3 regions of the Pseudomonas sp. P2S-1 genome follow, and region 1 is predicted to be linked to each of the others. Evidence: riboswitches for the same ligand, from Rfam matches in the RefSeq annotation. Region 1 holds a riboswitch; each other region holds the start of a gene.
The links. A riboswitch is a leader RNA that binds a small molecule or an ion and turns the genes downstream of it on or off. The one in region 1 is predicted to bind cobalamin.
Positions count from the first base shown of each region.

Region 2: another riboswitch for cobalamin. It lies ahead of AC2CQI_RS00205 (TonB-dependent receptor plug domain-containing protein); the one in region 1 lies ahead of cobO (cob(I)yrinic acid a,c-diamide adenosyltransferase).
Region 3: another riboswitch for cobalamin. It lies ahead of AC2CQI_RS06825 (CbtB domain-containing protein); the one in region 1 lies ahead of cobO (cob(I)yrinic acid a,c-diamide adenosyltransferase).

Region 1 is NZ_CM170068.1:3,044,001-3,049,727, forward strand. It holds gene cbiB (adenosylcobinamide-phosphate synthase CbiB) at 1-398, opposite strand, end outside; gene bluB (5,6-dimethylbenzimidazole synthase) at 395-1,045, opposite strand; gene AC2CQI_RS13345 (cobyrinic acid a,c-diamide synthase CobB) at 1,042-2,337, opposite strand; gene cobO (cob(I)yrinic acid a,c-diamide adenosyltransferase) at 2,334-2,945, opposite strand; cobalamin riboswitch at 3,063-3,272, opposite strand; gene AC2CQI_RS13355 (hypothetical protein) at 3,431-4,009, shown strand; gene AC2CQI_RS13360 (PQQ-dependent sugar dehydrogenase) at 4,157-5,473, shown strand; gene AC2CQI_RS13365 (C40 family peptidase) at 5,607-5,727, opposite strand, start outside.
Region 2 is NZ_CM170068.1:51,505-57,231, reverse strand. It holds tRNA gene AC2CQI_RS00225 (tRNA-Leu) at 131-215, opposite strand; tRNA gene AC2CQI_RS00220 (tRNA-His) at 269-344, opposite strand; tRNA gene AC2CQI_RS00215 (tRNA-Arg) at 388-464, opposite strand; gene folD (bifunctional methylenetetrahydrofolate dehydrogenase/methenyltetrahydrofolate cyclohydrolase FolD) at 743-1,597, shown strand; cobalamin riboswitch at 1,781-1,986, shown strand; gene AC2CQI_RS00205 (TonB-dependent receptor plug domain-containing protein) at 2,105-4,039, shown strand; gene AC2CQI_RS00200 ((2Fe-2S) ferredoxin domain-containing protein) at 4,165-4,515, shown strand; gene AC2CQI_RS00195 (ABC transporter substrate-binding protein) at 4,512-5,429, shown strand; gene ctlX (citrulline utilization hydrolase CtlX) at 5,563-5,727, shown strand, end outside.
Region 3 is NZ_CM170068.1:1,530,648-1,536,374, forward strand. It holds gene cobN (cobaltochelatase subunit CobN) at 1-75, opposite strand, end outside; gene cobW (cobalamin biosynthesis protein CobW) at 79-1,149, opposite strand; cobalamin riboswitch at 1,245-1,441, opposite strand; cobalamin riboswitch at 1,498-1,714, shown strand; gene AC2CQI_RS06825 (CbtB domain-containing protein) at 1,815-2,003, shown strand; gene AC2CQI_RS06830 (CbtA family protein) at 2,014-2,712, shown strand; gene AC2CQI_RS06835 (cobalamin biosynthesis protein) at 2,712-3,137, shown strand; gene cobM (precorrin-4 C(11)-methyltransferase) at 3,167-3,913, shown strand; gene AC2CQI_RS06845 (DUF1272 domain-containing protein) at 3,983-4,228, shown strand; gene AC2CQI_RS06850 (hypothetical protein) at 4,344-4,640, opposite strand; gene hpaR (homoprotocatechuate degradation operon regulator HpaR) at 4,806-5,228, opposite strand; gene AC2CQI_RS06860 (gamma-glutamyl-gamma-aminobutyrate hydrolase family protein) at 5,605-5,727, shown strand, end outside.

The DNA of each region.
Region 1 (5,727 bases):
GCCACGGCCGTCTCATCCAGTTCGGCGGTTTCCCGGCTGACCAGATAGCCGACCCGCTTGCGCGCCTCGTCCAGGTCGCCGCCGCGCAAGGCGTCGGCCACCGGCTGCACATGTTCGCCAAGGCTGCGCAGGCCCAGGGCGCAGTACAGCGCGAGAATCTCCACCAGCCAGCCGATGTAGGGCAGCCAGGACAACGCCGTCGCCAGCAGGGTCAACGGAATCACCGCCAGGAACCAGGCGGTCACCCCATGACTGCGCCAGCCGCGCCCGCCGGAATTGAAGCGCTGTTCCAGGCGCCCGGCAAAACGGCCGAAGGCCACCAGCGGATGCCAGCGCCGCGGCTCGCCCAGCAGCGCATCCAGCGCCACCCCGGCCACGGTCAGCAAGGCCACACTCATTCGGCTTCTCCCCATTGGTTTTCGTAGAGCATGTCGGCCAGCGGCCGTGGCGTGGTCCAGCCTTCCAGCGCGAGCATCGGCGCCGGGTAGAACGCGTGGACCGGGCCGAGACAGAGAATCGCCAGCGGCTTGGCCCCGGCGGGCATGTGCAGCAGATCGGCCAGGGCCTGCGGATCGAACAGCGACACCCAGCCCAGGCCCAGCCCTTCGGCCCGGGCCGCCAGCCAGAGATTCTGGATCGCGCAGGACAACGAGGCCAGGTCCATTTCCGGCAGGGTGCGACGGCCGAAGATATGCACGTCGCGCTTGTCCATCAGCGCCGCCACCAGCACTTCGGCGCAGTCGTTGATGCCTTCGACCTTGAGTTGCATGAATTCGTCGGAACGCTGGCCGAGGGCTTCGGCGGTGCGCTGGCGTTCGTCCTCGACCAGGGCCTGGATACGCTGGCGCAGCTCGCGCCGGGTAATGCGGATAAAGCGCCAGGGCTGCATCAGGCCGACGCTGGGTGCCTGGTGCGCCGCTTCCAGCAGCCGCGCCAGCAGCTCGGGCGCCACCTCGCCGCCGCTGAAGTGGCGCATGTCACGGCGTTCGCCGATGGCGCGGTAGATCGCCGCGCGCTCGGCTTCGCTGTAGGCATGTTCGCTCATGGCGCCAGCAGCGCCGCCATCGCGTCTGGGTTGGACGGGAAATAGAAATGCACGTAGGAGGCGGTCAGGCGGCCGATGCGGTATACCGCTTCCGCGCCACGTCCGCCGTTGGGGCTCACGCCACGGGCGATGGGCTCCAACTCGGTGCTGGTCAGGGAATGGTGGTAGGTGTGGCCGCGCAGGGTGCCTTCCGGCAGTTCGACCGATTGCAGGGCGAGTGCCGCCAGGCGCTTCTGCATGGTCGCTTCGCCCGGCAGCAAGCCGGCCAGTTCGGCGCGTTCCCCGGCGACATCGGTCAGGGCATCGAGCAGGTAGAGCATGCCGCCGCACTCGGCCAGCAACGGTTTGCCGGCCTGGTGATGGGCGCGAATCGCTTCCAGCATCGGCGTATTGGCCGCCAATGCATGGTGATGCAGTTCCGGATAGCCGCCGGGCAGGTACAGGCTGTCGGCGTCTGGCAGTTCCTGGTCGTGGATCGGCGAGAAGAAGCTCAGCTCGGCGCCCATCTCGCGCAGCAGGTCGAGGCTGGCGCCGTAGGTGAAGGCGCAGGCCTCGTCACGGGCCACGGCGATGTGCACGCCTTCCAGCTTGCGCTCGATATGGCGGGGTGCAGGCGGCTCGAAGGCCACTGGCGGCGGCAGGGAGGACTGGCAGCTATCGCCCAGGGCCATGGCCGCAGCGTCGAGACGCAGGTCGAGGTCGGTCAGTTCGCTGGCCTGGACCAGGCCGAGATGGCGGCTTGGCAGTTCGATCCCGGTCTCGCGGGAGAGCCCGCCATACCAGCGCAGCCCCTCGGTCAGGCTGCCTTCCAGCAGTTGTGCGTGGCGCAACGAGCCAACCCGGTTGGCCAGTACGCCGGCAAAGGGCAGGTCCGCCTGGTAGCGCGCCAGCCCCAGGGCCAGGGCGCCGAAGGTCTGGGCCATGGCGGTGCCGTCGATCACCGCCAGCACCGGCACGCCGAAGTGACGGGCCAGGTCGGCGCTGGACGGGGTGCCGTCGAACAGGCCCATCACGCCCTCGATCAGGATCAGGTCGGCCTCGCCGGCCGCTTCCCAGAGCAGGCGACGGCTTTCCTCGACGCCGACCATCCACAGGTCGAGCTGGTACACCGGCGCGCCGCTGGCGCGTTCGAGGATCATCGGGTCGAGAAAGTCCGGGCCGCACTTGAACACACGGACCTTGCGCCCCTGGTTGCGGTGCAGGCGGGCCAGGGCGGCGGTCACGGTGGTCTTGCCCTGGCCGGAGGCCGGCGCGGCGATCAGCACCGCCGGGCAATGCCGGGTGTCGCTCATAGTTCGACGCCCTTCTGGGCACGGATGCCGGCCTGGAAAGCGTGCTTGATCATGCCCATCTCGGTGACGGTGTCGGCCAGTTCGATCATCTCGTCCTTGGCGCCGCGACCGGTGACGATGACATGTTGCATCGGCGGACGGGCCTGGAGGTCGGCGAGGACGGTATCGAGGTCGAGGTAGCCGTGCTTGAGGGCGATGTTCAGCTCGTCGAGGACGACGAAGCCGATGCCCGGGTCGCGCAGCAACTCACGGGAAACCTCCCAGGCGGCTTCGGCAGCGGCGATATCACGCTGGCGGTCCTGGGTTTCCCAGGTGAAGCCCTCGCCCATCACGTGGTAGCGCACTTCCTCGGGGAAGCGGCGGAAGAACAGTTCTTCCCCGGTGGCATTGCGGCCCTTGATGAACTGCACCACGCCGCAGTGCATGCCATGGCCGAGGGCCCGGGCGAGCATGCCGAAGGCCGAACTGCTCTTGCCCTTGCCGTTGCCGCTGAGCACCAGCAGCAGGCCGCATTCGTTGGGGGAATTGGCGATACGCTCGTCGATCACCGCCTTCTTGCGCTGCATGCGCGCCAGGTGGCGTTCGTCACGTTCGGGGGATTCGCTCATCGGGGGTCTCCGCGGGCCACTGTCGCAGGGCGGCGACAGCTGAGGGGATGGGGGCACGGAGGGAAGCGCAGGCACCGGACGCCAGGGCCCGGAGAACCGCGCACCACCCGCCGTGGTGCCGTTGACAGTTTGCAGGCCGGTCTCCGGGCTAACGAGCGGATCGCCGGGCGATCCTGACCGGGCGCCTTCCCGGGTTTCGACACCCAGTGGCCGTGCACAGTCTTGACTCGATTTACCGTTGCGGGGGCAGCGCCGGAATCGCACCGGCTTCCCTGTTTCACCCGGTCGACCTTGCAGTCACGGGGCACCTGAAACAAGTCGCGAAGGTTAGAGGGTTGGGCCCGGAGCGTCAATTGGAGACCGCCGTCACATTGCGGCCAACGGCGCAACTTTCACGTTGTGCCACACTCCAAACGAGTGATATCACATTGACATGATTCAACGCTGTCGCTGTAGCTCGTACAACAATTACGAAGGAGAGCAGCATGCAAGGTCTGATCATCAACAACCCCCGTCTTGAGTTCCTGCGGCCGGCGCTGGAGCGCTGGAGCGAATGCATCGAACGCTTCAACCAGACCCTGGGTGACAACGAGGGTCCGCACTGGCAAGGGGTGCAGGGCAACATCGGAATGCTGTCGGCAGCGCTGTGGCAGGCCGAACTGGTGACCCTGCAGGGTTACCAGAGCAAGAAGCAGCGGGACGAAGGCGAACGGGGCGCGCGCTGCGATCTGTTGATCGCCAGCAAGGATGAATCAGCTTACCTGCATGCCGGGCAGCGCTGGCCGAAGGTCGGACGGCTTGATCTGAGCGGGGCCTTGCAGGAGACGGTGCAGGCGGCGAAGGCCATTGCCTATCCGAGCCAGTTGAAGGTCGCGGCGCTGTTCGCCAGCCCGTGCAAGCTGGGCCAGCATGCCAGCCCGGAAGAGCTGCAGGACCTGGTGGATGATCTGCAGAAGCATACGGCCTGTGCCATTGCCTGGTGTTTTCCGTATGGGTATCGGAAGTTGCATGATGAGGTGGGGCAGTATTATCCCGGGGTTGCGCTGTTGCTGAAGCAGGCGTGAGTTCAGCCGCAAGCTGCAAGTCATAAGCTGCAAGCAAGAGCAGCGGCGCCTTTTCTTGCAGCTTAAGGCTTATAGCTTGAAGCTGACTGAACCTCCCTCGCCCCCGTCACCTCTGACTCTTTAGGACCTATCCCAAGGAGTCAGACCATGCCCACCCTGCGCCTTGCCATCTTGCTGGCCATCACCACCGGCCTGACTGCCTGCGGCGAATCCGCCCGGCTCCAGGTCACCGACGGCAGCGGCCCGTCGCCGCAACTGCCGGAACCGAACAAAACCCTGATCCCCACGGTGAACATCGCCCCCGCCGTCGGCTGGCCCGATGGCGGCAAGCCCAAGGCGGCCCAGGGCACCCAGGTGGTCGCCTTCGCCGGTGGCCTGGATCACCCGCGCTGGCTCTATGTGCTGCCCAATGGCGACGTACTGGTCGCGGAAACCAACGCACCGGAGAAACCCGACGACGGCAAGGGCATCCGTGGCTGGGTGATGAAGAAGGTCATGGCCAAGGCCGGCGCTGGCGTACCTAGCCCCAACCGCATCACCCTGCTGCGCGATGCCGACAAGGATGGCGTGGCGGAAACCCGCACGGTGTTCCTCAAGGACCTCAACTCGCCGTTCGGCATGACCCTGGTCGGCAATGACCTGTATGTGGCCGACACCGATCGCCTGCTGCGCTTCAAGTACCAGGAAGGCGCCACCTCGCTTAATGGCCCGGGCGAGCCGGTCAGCGAGCTGCCGGGAGGGCCGCTGAACCACCACTGGACCAAGAACGTCATCGCCAGCCCCGACGGCAGGAAGCTGTATGTGACCGTCGGCTCCAACAGCAATGTTGCCGAGAACGGCATGGACAAGGAAAAGGAACGGGCGGCGATCTGGGAGGTGGACCCGGCTACCGGGCAGCACCGGATCTTCGCCTCGGGCCTGCGCAATCCCAACGGCCTCGCCTGGGAACCTCACAGCGGGAAGCTGTGGACGGCGGTGAACGAGCGCGACGAGATCGGCAGCGACCTGGTGCCGGACTACATCACCTCGGTGCAGGACGGGGCTTTCTATGGCTGGCCCTACAGCTATTACGGCCAGCATGTGGATGTGCGGGTGGAGCATCAGGATCCGAACCTGGTGGCCCGGGCCATCGCCCCCGATTATGCGGTGGGCCCGCATACCGCCTCGCTGGGCCTGGCCTTCGCCGAAGCCGGGGCGCTGCCGCCGCCGTTCGACCAGGGCGCGTTCATCGGCCAGCACGGCTCGTGGAACCGCAAGCCGCACAGTGGCTACAAGGTGCTGTTCGTGCCGTTCAGTACCGAAGGCAAGCCGGCCGGGAAACCGGTGGATTTGTTGAGCGGGTTCCTGAATGACGATGGCAAGGCGATGGGGCGGCCGGTGGGGGTGGTCACGGACCGCAGAGGCGGGGTGCTGGTGGCGGATGATGTGGGGAATGTGGTTTGGCGGGTGAGCAAGCTTCAGTAATCGAGGTTGTCTGTACTGGCCTCATCGCTGGCAAGCCAGCTCCCACAGGTCCAGCGGTGCACGCGGTCACTGTGGGAGCTGCGGTTCGGCGCTCCGACTTGCCAGCGATGAGGCCATCAGCCCCACCCAAAAGCTAGGGGTTGTGCGCCAGATGCGCCGGCGCCACCAATACCCGCTTGGCATTCAGGTACGACTTCTGCCAGTAATTGTTCGACAGATAATCCAGCCGCACCGTCCCACCGGTCGACGGCGCA
Region 2 (5,727 bases), 3.0 Mb from region 1:
CCGCGGTCCGCAAACGCAAAAGGCAGCCATGAAGGCTGCCTTTTTTCTTGCTGCGGTTCCCAAAGTGTTCCCAACCTGCTCCCATTTTGAGAGTCGCCGGGAGAAAACCCTTTGAAAACAGACGCTTAGATGGTGCGGACGAAGAGACTCGAACTCTTACAGCTTGCGCCGCTGGAACCTAAATCCAGTGTGTCTACCAATTTCACCACGTCCGCGTGAAGCATTTAAAGCAAAGGCGCCAGACTTTCATCAGGCGCCTTCTGGAATATGGGGTGGACGAAGGGAATCGAACCCTCGACCACAGGAATCACAATCCTGCGCTCTACCAACTGAGCTACGTCCACCATATTGCATGCTGCTTTTTACTTGTGCCAAAGCTGCCTTGATTGGCGCACCCGGCAGGACTCGAACCTGCGACCATCCGCTTAGAAGGCGGATGCTCTATCCAGCTGAGCTACGGGCGCATATTTAATCTGCTTTCGCTTGCGATTACAAATTAACGTTAGCCGTACCGAACAAGCCAAATCCGCTCATTCTGCCCGACCTTGCTAACCAGTGCTAGGCCCTGCCCGACAAGTGAGGCGCATCTTATAGACGCCCTTTTGGAGCGTCAACATGTTTTTCAAAAAAATTCATTTTATTGAAGGGCTTAGGGCAATTGCCGGACCAAGCGCCTTTGCCCTGCGCGCGGCTCATGCGAGAATGCGCGCTCTTTTTTTCTCTCGATGGTTAATCACCCGTCATGACTGCACAACTTATCGACGGCAAGGCGATCGCCGCCAGCCTGCGCCAGCAGATCGCCCAACGTGTCGTTGAACGTCGCCAGCAAGGTCTGCGCACCCCCGGCCTGGCGGTGATCCTGGTTGGCACCGACCCGGCGTCCCAAGTCTACGTTTCGCACAAACGCAAGGACTGCGAGGAAGTCGGTTTCATCTCGCAAGCCTTCGACCTGCCCAGCAGCACCAGCCAGCAGGAACTGACCGACCTGATCGATCGCCTCAACAATGACGCGGACATCGACGGCATCCTCCTGCAACTGCCGCTGCCGGCCCACCTCGACGCCTCCCTGCTGCTGGAGCGCATCCGCCCGGACAAGGACGTCGACGGTTTCCACCCGTACAACATCGGCCGCCTGGCCCAGCGCATCCCGCTGCTGCGCCCGTGCACTCCGAAAGGCATCATGACCCTGCTGCAAAGCACCGGCCAGGACCTGTACGGCATGAACGCCGTGGTCGTCGGCGCCTCCAACATCGTCGGTCGCCCGATGGCCATGGAACTGCTGCTGGCCGGCTGCACCGTCACCGTCACCCACCGTTTCACCCAGGACCTCGCCGGCCATGTCGGCCGTGCCGACCTGGTGGTGGTCGCCGCCGGCAAGCCGGGCCTGGTGAAAGGTGAGTGGATCAAGGAAGGCGCCATCGTCATCGACGTCGGCATCAACCGCCAGGCAGACGGCAAGCTGGTCGGCGACGTGGTCTACGAGACCGCCCTGCCCCGCGCCGGCTGGATCACCCCGGTACCGGGCGGCGTTGGCCCGATGACCCGTGCCTGCCTGCTGGAAAACACCTTGTATGCGGCGGAAGAGCTGCATAAGTAACGCGCAGTCCCAAGCTTTAAGTTTTAAGCTTTAAGCTGCAAGAAAAGGCAGACCGTGGTGTACCAGCCTTTTCTTGCAGCCTCCCATCTTAAAACCTCCCCCGCCCCGCTTTTTCTTGTCGCTTGCAGCTTGCAGCTTGCCGCTCCCCACCCGGAGAGGTTGACGAACGGTCACCCCAATGGTCAGATGCCGCCCGTTTCAGGTGTCTGCCGCCGCCGCGCGGCAGGTGAAACGGGAAGCCGGTGAGTCTTAGATGACAAGTCCGGCGCTGCCCCCGCAACGGTAAGCGAGTGAAGCCTTCAACAGAGCCACTGTGCGCAGGACGCATGGGAAGGCGAATGGCTTCGAGACTCGCAAGCCCGGAGACCGGCCTGAAGCATCACGACTGAAGAACGGATGCGTCAGTCATTTGGCAAACCTGCGGTGGGCGGGCACGAGCCGGTAGTCTGGCGCGCGCTCGCCAGCTCCCTCCTGTGCGCTTCCCGAAAATTCCTTTTCGAGAAGTCAGTGAATACACGTTATCTCTCCTTGATTGGCTGCCTGCTGGGCGGCAATACCCTCGCGTTCGCGCAAACCCTGGAACTGGAGCGACAGTTCGTCTCGGCGCCACCAGTGGAGTCCAATACCATCGCGCAGATGGCCCGCTACGGCAGCAAGGTCGAAGTGGTGGAGCGCGAGCAGATCGAACGCGCCGGCCCCAGCGCCGATATCACCCGGGTTCTGCAGATGTTCGTCCCGGGCCTGTATGTCGCGCCCAAGCAAGGCCCCTTCGACTACGGCACCTACTCGCTGCTGGGCGGACGCAACGACGACACCCTGATCCTGCTCGACGGCGTGCGCCTGAATAACCGTCTCTATGGCGGCATCTACATCGACACCCTGCCAGCCGCCGCCATCGAGCGCATCGAAGTGCTCAAGGGCGGCCAGAGCCTGTTGTTCGGCACCCAGGCAGTATCCGGGGTGATCAATATCGTCACCCGCAACGCCCAGTCCCGGGATGCGTCGGGCCAGGTCAACCTGGGCGTGGACAGCTTCGCCGGGCGCAATGGCGATGCGCGCATCGAACGGATCTTCAGCAACGGCTTCGGTGACCTGGGCCTGCTGGCCTATGTCAGCCACAACATCTCCGAGGGCTACCAGCCGTACCACAGCAGCGACATCACCGCGACGGTCAGCGACCGCAAGCGCGGCTACGAGGTCAACACCTTCGGGGCCAAGGCCACCCAGGGCTTCGGCGATGATAGCCGCCTGGAGCTGTTCTACCAGTACAGCGCCGCCAGCCTCGACTTCCTGCGCCCCGACGCCAACCGCAACACCACCAACGACCGCGTCCAGCAGATCGCCACGGCCACCTTCCAGCAGCATCTGAACGAGCGTTTCAGTTACTTCGTCAAAGGTCACATGAACGACTGGGACACGAATTACAACCGGGTCTACAACAACGCCGATGGCACGCCGCGCGTGCTCAACCACAACGACTACTGGGGTTTCAGCGACTGGGGCGTGCAGGCCGAGGGCGAGGCCGTGCTGCCCGGCGGCCACACCCTGGTGTTCGGCAGCGACAACCAGTGGTTCAAGGGCAAGGACGATGTGCTGAAGATCGACCAGAACCAGGCCGAGGCCCATGCCCTGTACCTGCAACTGCGCCCCGAGATCGCCGCCCTGCCCGACTGGCACCCGAGCATCGGCGTGCGCCGCGAGCACCTGAGCAGTGGCGACAGCGCCACCGTGGGGATGATCACCTCGCTCTACGATCTGACCGACAACCTCAAGCTGCGTGGCCAGTTCGGCTCGGCCTACAAGCTGCCCAATGCCGAGCAGTTGTATGTCAACGAGCCCGGCGACGAGATGGGCAACCCCAACCTCAAACCGGAGAAAAGCCGCAACGCCGAGCTGGGCCTGGACTACAGCAACCTGCTCAACGGCCAGCCGTGGAATGTCAGCGGTACGCTGTTCCATCGACGCATCGAGGACCTGATCACCCTCGTCGACACCCAGTGGGTCAACGGCGACGGCGAGATCACCGTGCGTGGCTTCGAACTCGACGGCAAGGTACAGCTCAGTGACCGCTGGCAGGTGCAGGCGGACATGACCCGCAACCTGAGCGAATCGCGTAACGGCGCCACCATCAACAACATTCCCGGCTTCTTCGCTCGCAGCCGGGTCGGCTATGAGTCCGCCGATCGTATGTGGGGTGCCGGTGCGGCGATTCGTTACATCGGCAGCGTGGTCAGCCCGCGGGATATCGACTACGGGCACTACAGCGTGGTGGATGCCGATGCCTACCGGTACCTGGATGCCCGGCGCCAGCATCGCCTGGCGCTGCTGCTGGAGAACCTGCTGGACCGGGATTACACCACCAGCATGGACAGCGGGTCGCGGCGGGTCGGGAACCTGGGGCGGCCGTTTACGGCTGAAGCGCGGTACACCTACAGCTTCTGACCTTGTGCTGTAACTGATGGCCTCATCGCTGGCAAGCCAGCTCCCACAGGTACTGCACAGGTCTCAAGCTTTGTGCTGAACCTGTGGGAGCTGGCTTGCCAGCGATGCTTTACCAAGGACACACCATGAACGAACAGGACATCCCCACCCACCCCGACTGGTCGCATATCCCCGAGCATGCCCGTCACGTCATGCTCTGCACCGGCCCGCGCTGCACCTTGCGCGGGGCGCTGAAGGTGTGGAAGACGGTACGCAACGAGCTGCTCGCCGCCGACCGGATCGAGACCAGGGACGGCGTGCTGCTGACCCGCACCCATTGCCAGTTCCCGTGCAATCTCGGGCCGATCGCCACGGTCTATCCGGATCGCTGCTGGTACCGCATCGCCAGTCACGACGATGCCCGGCGCTTTGCCCGGGAACACCTGGTCGACGGCAAACCGGTCGAGAACCTGCTGCTCAACAGGAGCAATCCATGAAGCACGCGCTCTGGCTCACCCTGCTACTGAGCACCACCGGCCACGCCCTCGACTACCGCAACTGCGGCGAAGACTGGACCCTGCGACAGTCACCACCGCAGCGCATCCTCGCCCTCAACCAGCATGCCGCCGACATGGTCCTGGCGCTGCAAGCCGGCCCGGCCCTGGCTGCCGTCAGCTATATAGATGACGATGCCAGCGCCTTGACCGATAACCGCTATCGCGGCGTGCCACTGCTGTCACGCCAATACCCCTCGCCGGAGGTGTTCTATACCGGGCGCTACGACCTGGTGATCGGCGGTTTCTACAGTGCTTTCCGCGACGGCGTCGGCCCCCGCCGTGATCTGGCCCGGCACGGTATCGCCAGCTACCTGCTGGAAAATGCCTGCACACCTAAACCAGCAGCCAGCGGTTTCCAGGCCATCGAACAGGACCTGCGCACCCTCGGCCGCCTCCTCGACCGCCAGCCCCAGGCCGAACACCTGATCGCCCGACAGCAGCACGACCTGAACGCCGCCCACCAGCTCGCTGCCGGACACAAACCCCTGAAAGTCTTCTACCTGGACAGCGAAACCCGCGGCCTCGACAGCGAAGGCAAGCAAGGCTTCGTCACCGAGCTGATCGCCAACGCCGGTGGCCGCAACGTACTCGCCGACATCGACCTGCACCGCGTTACAGTGGATGCCGAGACCCTGCTGCAACTGGACCCGGACGTCCTGCTGCTGGCCGACGCCGTGTGGTCCACCGCCGCAGCGAAACGCACCTACCTGAGCAAACACCCGGCTTTGTCCCACCTGCGCGCCGTCAAGGAACAGCGCCTGATCGACCTGCCTTTCACCCACCTGGTCGCCGGCGAACACAGCGCCCGCACCGCCCTGCACCTGGCCCGTGAGCTGGCAGCAATGAGCGACTGAAGGCACGCAGCCGATTCGGCTGCGAAAGCGCCGGTTTCAGCTTTCCCCGCTGGGCACTCCACGTGCTTCAGCCGGGATTGCGGCGCCATCGGGAGGAAAATGAACGCATCGCCAACCCCTGGATGCGTGCCCGATGCAAACAACAAATACGGTCCTGATGATCCGCCCGGCGCGATTCGCCTTCAACCCGGATACCGCCCTCAACAACCGCTTCCAGAAGCCGCTGCTGGACGCCGACAGTGCACAGCAGAAAGCGCTGGAAGAGTTCGACGGCTATGTCGACACCCTGCGCCAGCAT
Region 3 (5,727 bases), 1.5 Mb from region 1:
GGCCGGGGTCTGGCCGAGGTCGGCAATGCTGTCGTCCGGCACGAAGCCGCCGGGCTGGGTCCGCAGCAGGTGCATGGATCAGGCGCCCAGGGCAGCGCGCAGGCGTGCTTCCAGAGCAGCGGCATCCAGGTCCTGGCCGATCAGCACCAGGCGGGTGATGCGCGCTTCGTCGCTGCGCCAGGCGCGGTCGAAGTGCTTGTCGAAACGGGTCCCCACGCCCTGGATCAGCAGGCGCATCGGCTTGCCCGGAATCGCCGCGAAACCCTTGACCCGCAGGATGCCGGTGTCGGTGACCAGTTGGGTCAGGGCATCCAGCAGCAGGCTTTCGTCGGCTTCCGGCAGGTCGAGGGAGATGGAGTCGAAGGCGTCGTGGTCGTGATCGTCGTGGTCATCGTCGCCGTCATGGTGCGAATCGTGGTGGGTGCGGCGGCCGTCGATATGGGCCTCCGACTCGGCACCCAGGCCCAGCAGCACTTCCAGCGGCAGCACGCCCTTGCTGGCTTCGACCACCTTGACCGCTGGCGGCAGCTCCTCTTCCACCTCGGCGCGCACGGCGGCCAGGGCTTCAGGGGCGACCTGGTCACACTTGTTGAGGATCACCAGGTCGGCGCTGGCCAACTGGTCGGCGAACAGCTCGTGCAGTGGCGATTCGTGGTCCAGGTTCGGGTCCAGCTTGCGCTGGGCATCGACCTGGTCGGGGAAGGCAGCGAAGGTGCCGGCGGCCACGGCCGGGCTGTCGACCACGGTGATCACAGCGTCGACGGTGCAGGCATTGCGGATTTCTGGCCACTGGAACGCCTGGACCAGTGGTTTGGGCAAGGCCAGGCCGCTGGTTTCGATGAGGATCTGGTCCAGGTCGCCACGGCGCGCCACCAGTTCGCGCATCACCGGGAAGAACTCTTCCTGTACGGTGCAGCACAGGCAGCCGTTGGCCAGTTCGTAGACGCGCCCGTTGGCCTCTTCCTCGGTGCAGCCGATGCTGCATTGCTTGAGGATCTCGCCGTCGATGCCCAGTTCGCCGAATTCGTTGACGATGACCGCGATGCGGCGGCCATTGGCGTTGTCCAGCATATGGCGGAGCAAGGTGGTTTTGCCCGAGCCGAGAAAGCCGGTGACGATGGTAACGGGGAGTTTGGCCAGTGTTTTCATGTCGGATGCCCTTGGCAGCATGGCGGGCATGGGGGACGGAGGCCAGGAACCGTGCGGTCTGGACGCGTTCGCCACCGGATCACCCCGCCCGGTTAATGTGGAAGCTGGTCGAGGCAGGTCTCCTGGCTTGCGCCGTGTCCTCGGGACGCCATCGACGCCTTCCCGCCTTTTATGCTCGGCAGTGGCACTGGTCGATGGACTCGGCACTTACAGTTGCGGGGGCAGCCGCGGCTTGCCGCGTTCCCGTCTTAGCTCCGACCCGCGTCGGAGAACCTCGAACCGGCAAGGCTACGCAGTGCCCGGAAGCCGGTCAACCGCTGTATTGACGGATGTCAACGCGCGTGATTACCTAGCGCGATTCGTTTGGGTGCCTTTTTTATTACAAAAGGTGAAACGGGAAACCGGTGCGCTGTGATCGTCAGGTCCAGTCATTCCGGTGCTGCCCCCGCAACGGTAAGCAAGGAAAGCGTCTGATCCACTGTGCCAGCAGTCCGGCATGGGAAGGAGACGCCTCGGCCAACAGCCCCTTGCAAGCCCGGAGACCGGCCCATGACAGATTTGACCAAACCCGCGGTGGGCGGGCGACGTTGCAACGCCTGGGTGCCCCGCATCCAGGCGTTCTTCGCGCTTGCCTGTTGCCCGAACAACACCAAGAGGAAAGCGCCATGCCCGTCATCAGTACCGCCAGCCACGCCAGCAGCACCTCCACCACCCTCAGCCAGCGCATCGTCGCGGCCGTCAGCGCTTCGGTACTGGGCCTGTGCCTGGTCTACTTCGCCGGCTTCTCGCATATCGAAGCGGTGCACAACGCCGCCCACGACACCCGCCACAGCGCCGCCTTCCCCTGCCACTGAGGCCCGACCCATGTTCACTCGCATTGCCCGCACCGCGGGCTTTACCGGTCTGCTGGCGGCCGTGCTGCTGACCTTGCTGCAAAGCTTCTGGGTCGCGCCGCTGATCCTCAAGGCGGAAACCTACGAGAACTCGGCGCCGGCCGAGGTCCATGAGCATGAGCACGCCGGCGCGACCGCAGCGGGCGAAGGTCATCACCACGATGCCGAAGCCTGGTCGCCGGAAGATGGCTGGCAGCGCGTGCTGTCCACCACCGGCGGCAACCTGGTGGTCGCGGTGGGCTTCGCCTTGTTGTTGGCGGCCATGTACACCCTGCGCAATCCGGGCAGCGTCGGGGTCGGCGCACTCTGGGGCCTGGGCGGTTTCGCCGTGTTCTGCCTGGCGCCGAACCTCGGCTTGCCACCGGAGCTGCCGGGTACCGCCGCAGCCGACCTGGCCCAGCGCCAGTTCTGGTGGGTTGGCACCGCCGCTGCCACCGCTGTCGGCCTGGTGTTGATAGTGTTTGCAGGCAACTGGGTGCTGAAAATCGCCGGCCTGATCCTGCTGGCGATTCCCCATGTGATCGGCGCCCCGCAGCCGGACGTCCATGAAAGCCTGGCACCGGAAGCCCTGGAATCGCAGTTCATCGTCGCTTCGTTGCTGACCAATGCCGGTTTCTGGCTGGCCCTGGGCCTGATCAGCGCCTGGCTGTACCGGCGGCAGTCCGCCTGATGGCCGTCCCGTCCGGCGTGGCAGCGTTGTACGCCGGGCTGGGCTGCCGCCGTGGTGCCCCGGCCAGTGAGCTGGCCGGGCTGCTGCGGGATGTGATGCAATCGCGCAACCTGCCTTTCGCCGCGCTGGTTGCTCTTGCCAGCATCGATCTCAAGCGCCAGGAACCCGGCCTGCTGCAGCTGGCTGCCGATCTCGGCCTGCCCCTGCACTTCTTCAATGCCGTGCAACTCGCCCCGTATACCCCGCGCCTGAGCCATCGCTCGGCCATCGCCTTTCAACACAGCGGCTGTTATGGCGTAGCGGAAAGCAGCGCCCTGGCCCTGGCCGAGCAGCTTGACGGCGGGCTGGCCGAGCTGCGCGTCGAGCGCATCGTGCGCGACGATATGACCCTGGCATTGGCCTGGATCCCTGCTTCTGGCGGATAATCCGCCCTTCCGTTTTCCAGAGACCTCCCATGACCGTCTATTTCATCGGCGCCGGCCCCGGCGATCCGGAGCTGATCACCGTCAAGGGCCAGCGCCTGATTCGCCAGTGCCCGGTCATCATCTATGCCGGCTCGCTGGTGCCCGCCGCCGTGCTCGACGGGCATAACGCCGAGACCCTGATCAACAGTGCCGAACTGCACCTGCAACAGATCATCGAGGTGATCGCCGCCGCCCATGCCAAGGGCCAGGACATCGCCCGGGTGCACAGCGGCGACCCCGGCCTGTATGGCGCCATCGGCGAGCAGATCCGCCACCTGCGCGAGCTGGAGATTCCCTACGAGATCGTCCCCGGGGTCACGGCCACGGCGGCCAGCGCCGCCCTGCTCGGCTGCGAACTGACCCTGCCGGATATCGCCCAGAGCGTGATCCTCACCCGCTTCGCCGATTCCTCGCCGATGCCCGAGGGCGAAGCGCTGGCCAGCCTGGCCAGCCACAAGACGACCATGGCGATACACCTGGGAGTGCGCCATCTGCCAAGGATCGTCGAGGAGCTACGCCCGCATTACGGCGGTGACTGCCCGATCGCCGTGGTGCACCGGGCTACCTGGCCGGATCAGGACTGGGTGCTGGGAACACTGGACGACATCGTCGAGCTCACGGCGGCCAAGGGCTTCCGGCGTACCGCGCTGATCCTGGTGGGCCGGGTGCTGGCCAGCGACAGCTTCAGCGAATCGGCGCTGTATCGGGCGGGGCATGCCCATCTGTACCGGCCTTGAGACGTATTGCATTGCTATCACCGTGCCTGCACATTAGGACGACCACCACCCAAGAAAGGATTTCCCCCGATGCTGGAACTTCGTCCTTGCTGCGAATGCTGCGCCACGGCACTGCCGGGCGACAGCCGTGACGCGATGATCTGCTCGTTCGAGTGCACCTATTGCCGTAGCTGCGCGGACGATCAACTGAAGGGCAAGTGCCCGAATTGCGGGGGTGAATTGCAACCGCGACCGGCGCGGGTCGGGGAGAAGCTGGTGAAGAATCCGGCGACGACGGTGCGGACGGTGAAGGCCGAAGGCTGTCCTGCACACTAGAAGCTTATGGTGTTGCTGATGGCCTCATCGCTGGCAAGCCAGCTCCCACAGGTAGTGTGTGCACCGCAAACCCTGTGGGAGCTGGCTTGCCAGCGATCAGGCCATCGAATTCACATCAATGCGCCTGCATCTTGCTCTTGATGAACCCCACCACCCAGGTCAGCACCGCACCACCGGCGCCACCGCCGATCACGCTGCTGATAATGGCTGGAATATCCAGGGAACCTTCCGCGCCGGCCTGGGCCAGGGACTGATCGCCGGTCAGATGGGCCAGCACCTGCCCCACCACCACGCCACCGACCCCACCAAGGACACTGTTGAGCACCGGGCCCATGCCCTCCTTGCTCAACCCCGCCGCGTTGCCGCCAATCACACCCGCGATGACTTGCACAACCAGACTGATGATATCCATTGCAATAGCCTCTCTTAGCGTCTGCAAGAACGCCTCGCGTGCGGGCTACTGCGGATACGGCACTACAACGGGCATCGAGACGTCGAAGTCCGACCGACGACAGCAGGCTGTGGCGGATACCCGACAGTATATGTAGGACTTTTTACTTGCGCGAATAACCTGCGATCAAGGCTTGACGCTCTTCAGCTCGTTCAGCAAACCCAGCAGTGTCTGCAGCTTCTCGTCGCCGAACTGCTCGAGGATGCGCTGGTAGTTGCGCTCCATATCCTCGCTCATGGCGATGAAGCACTGCTGGCCCTGCTCGGTCAGGCCGACGAAGACCCGGCGCTGGTCGGTGCTGGACTTCTTGCGGCGCACCAGGCCGTCGCGCTCCAGGCGGCTGAGCACGCCGGTCATGCTCGGCTTGAGGATGCAGGCCTGCTCGGCCAGTTGATGGCTTTCCAGCTCACCCTGCTGGCGCAGGATGCGGATCACCCGCCACTGCTGCTCGGTCAGGCCATGTTCGTTGAGGGAGGGCCGGAAGAAGGCCATGGCGGCTTCCCGGGCTTGCAACAGGGTGAGGGTCAGGGACGGTCTTGGTTTCGGCATGGTCAGACTGATATCAACGGTGATTGTGCAGCTTAAGAGCCGGGCTTTCGGGCTGCAAGCGCCGCTGTACTACCGCGCCGGCGAACCCTGCGCACTCGTCAAATATATTGAACTGACGCGTGCGTAAAACATCACGCTTTCACCCGAATTTTCAATGGCTTAACCGATAAATCGTAGTCCAAATGTTAAGAAATACGGACACAGAAACGTGAATCCGCTTGATATATTTAACGGCTCTGGCAAGCTATGGGGCAGGTTTCGACCGGGAATCGACCTTCGCGTGCATCCCGGCAGTGCTCGAAACCTCAGGCAGCGCCAGGTCCGAACCGGCGCGCCTGCACAACAATGACAGGCCGCGCCTGTCCCAAGGTGACATATGCCCAACAGCAACATTGGCAATAAGAATCAGAAATCCCGCAAACCCGTGGTCCTGATGACCATGGGCACTCAAGAACGCAAGGGTCACGACTACCAGGTGATGACCCACAAGTACATCGTC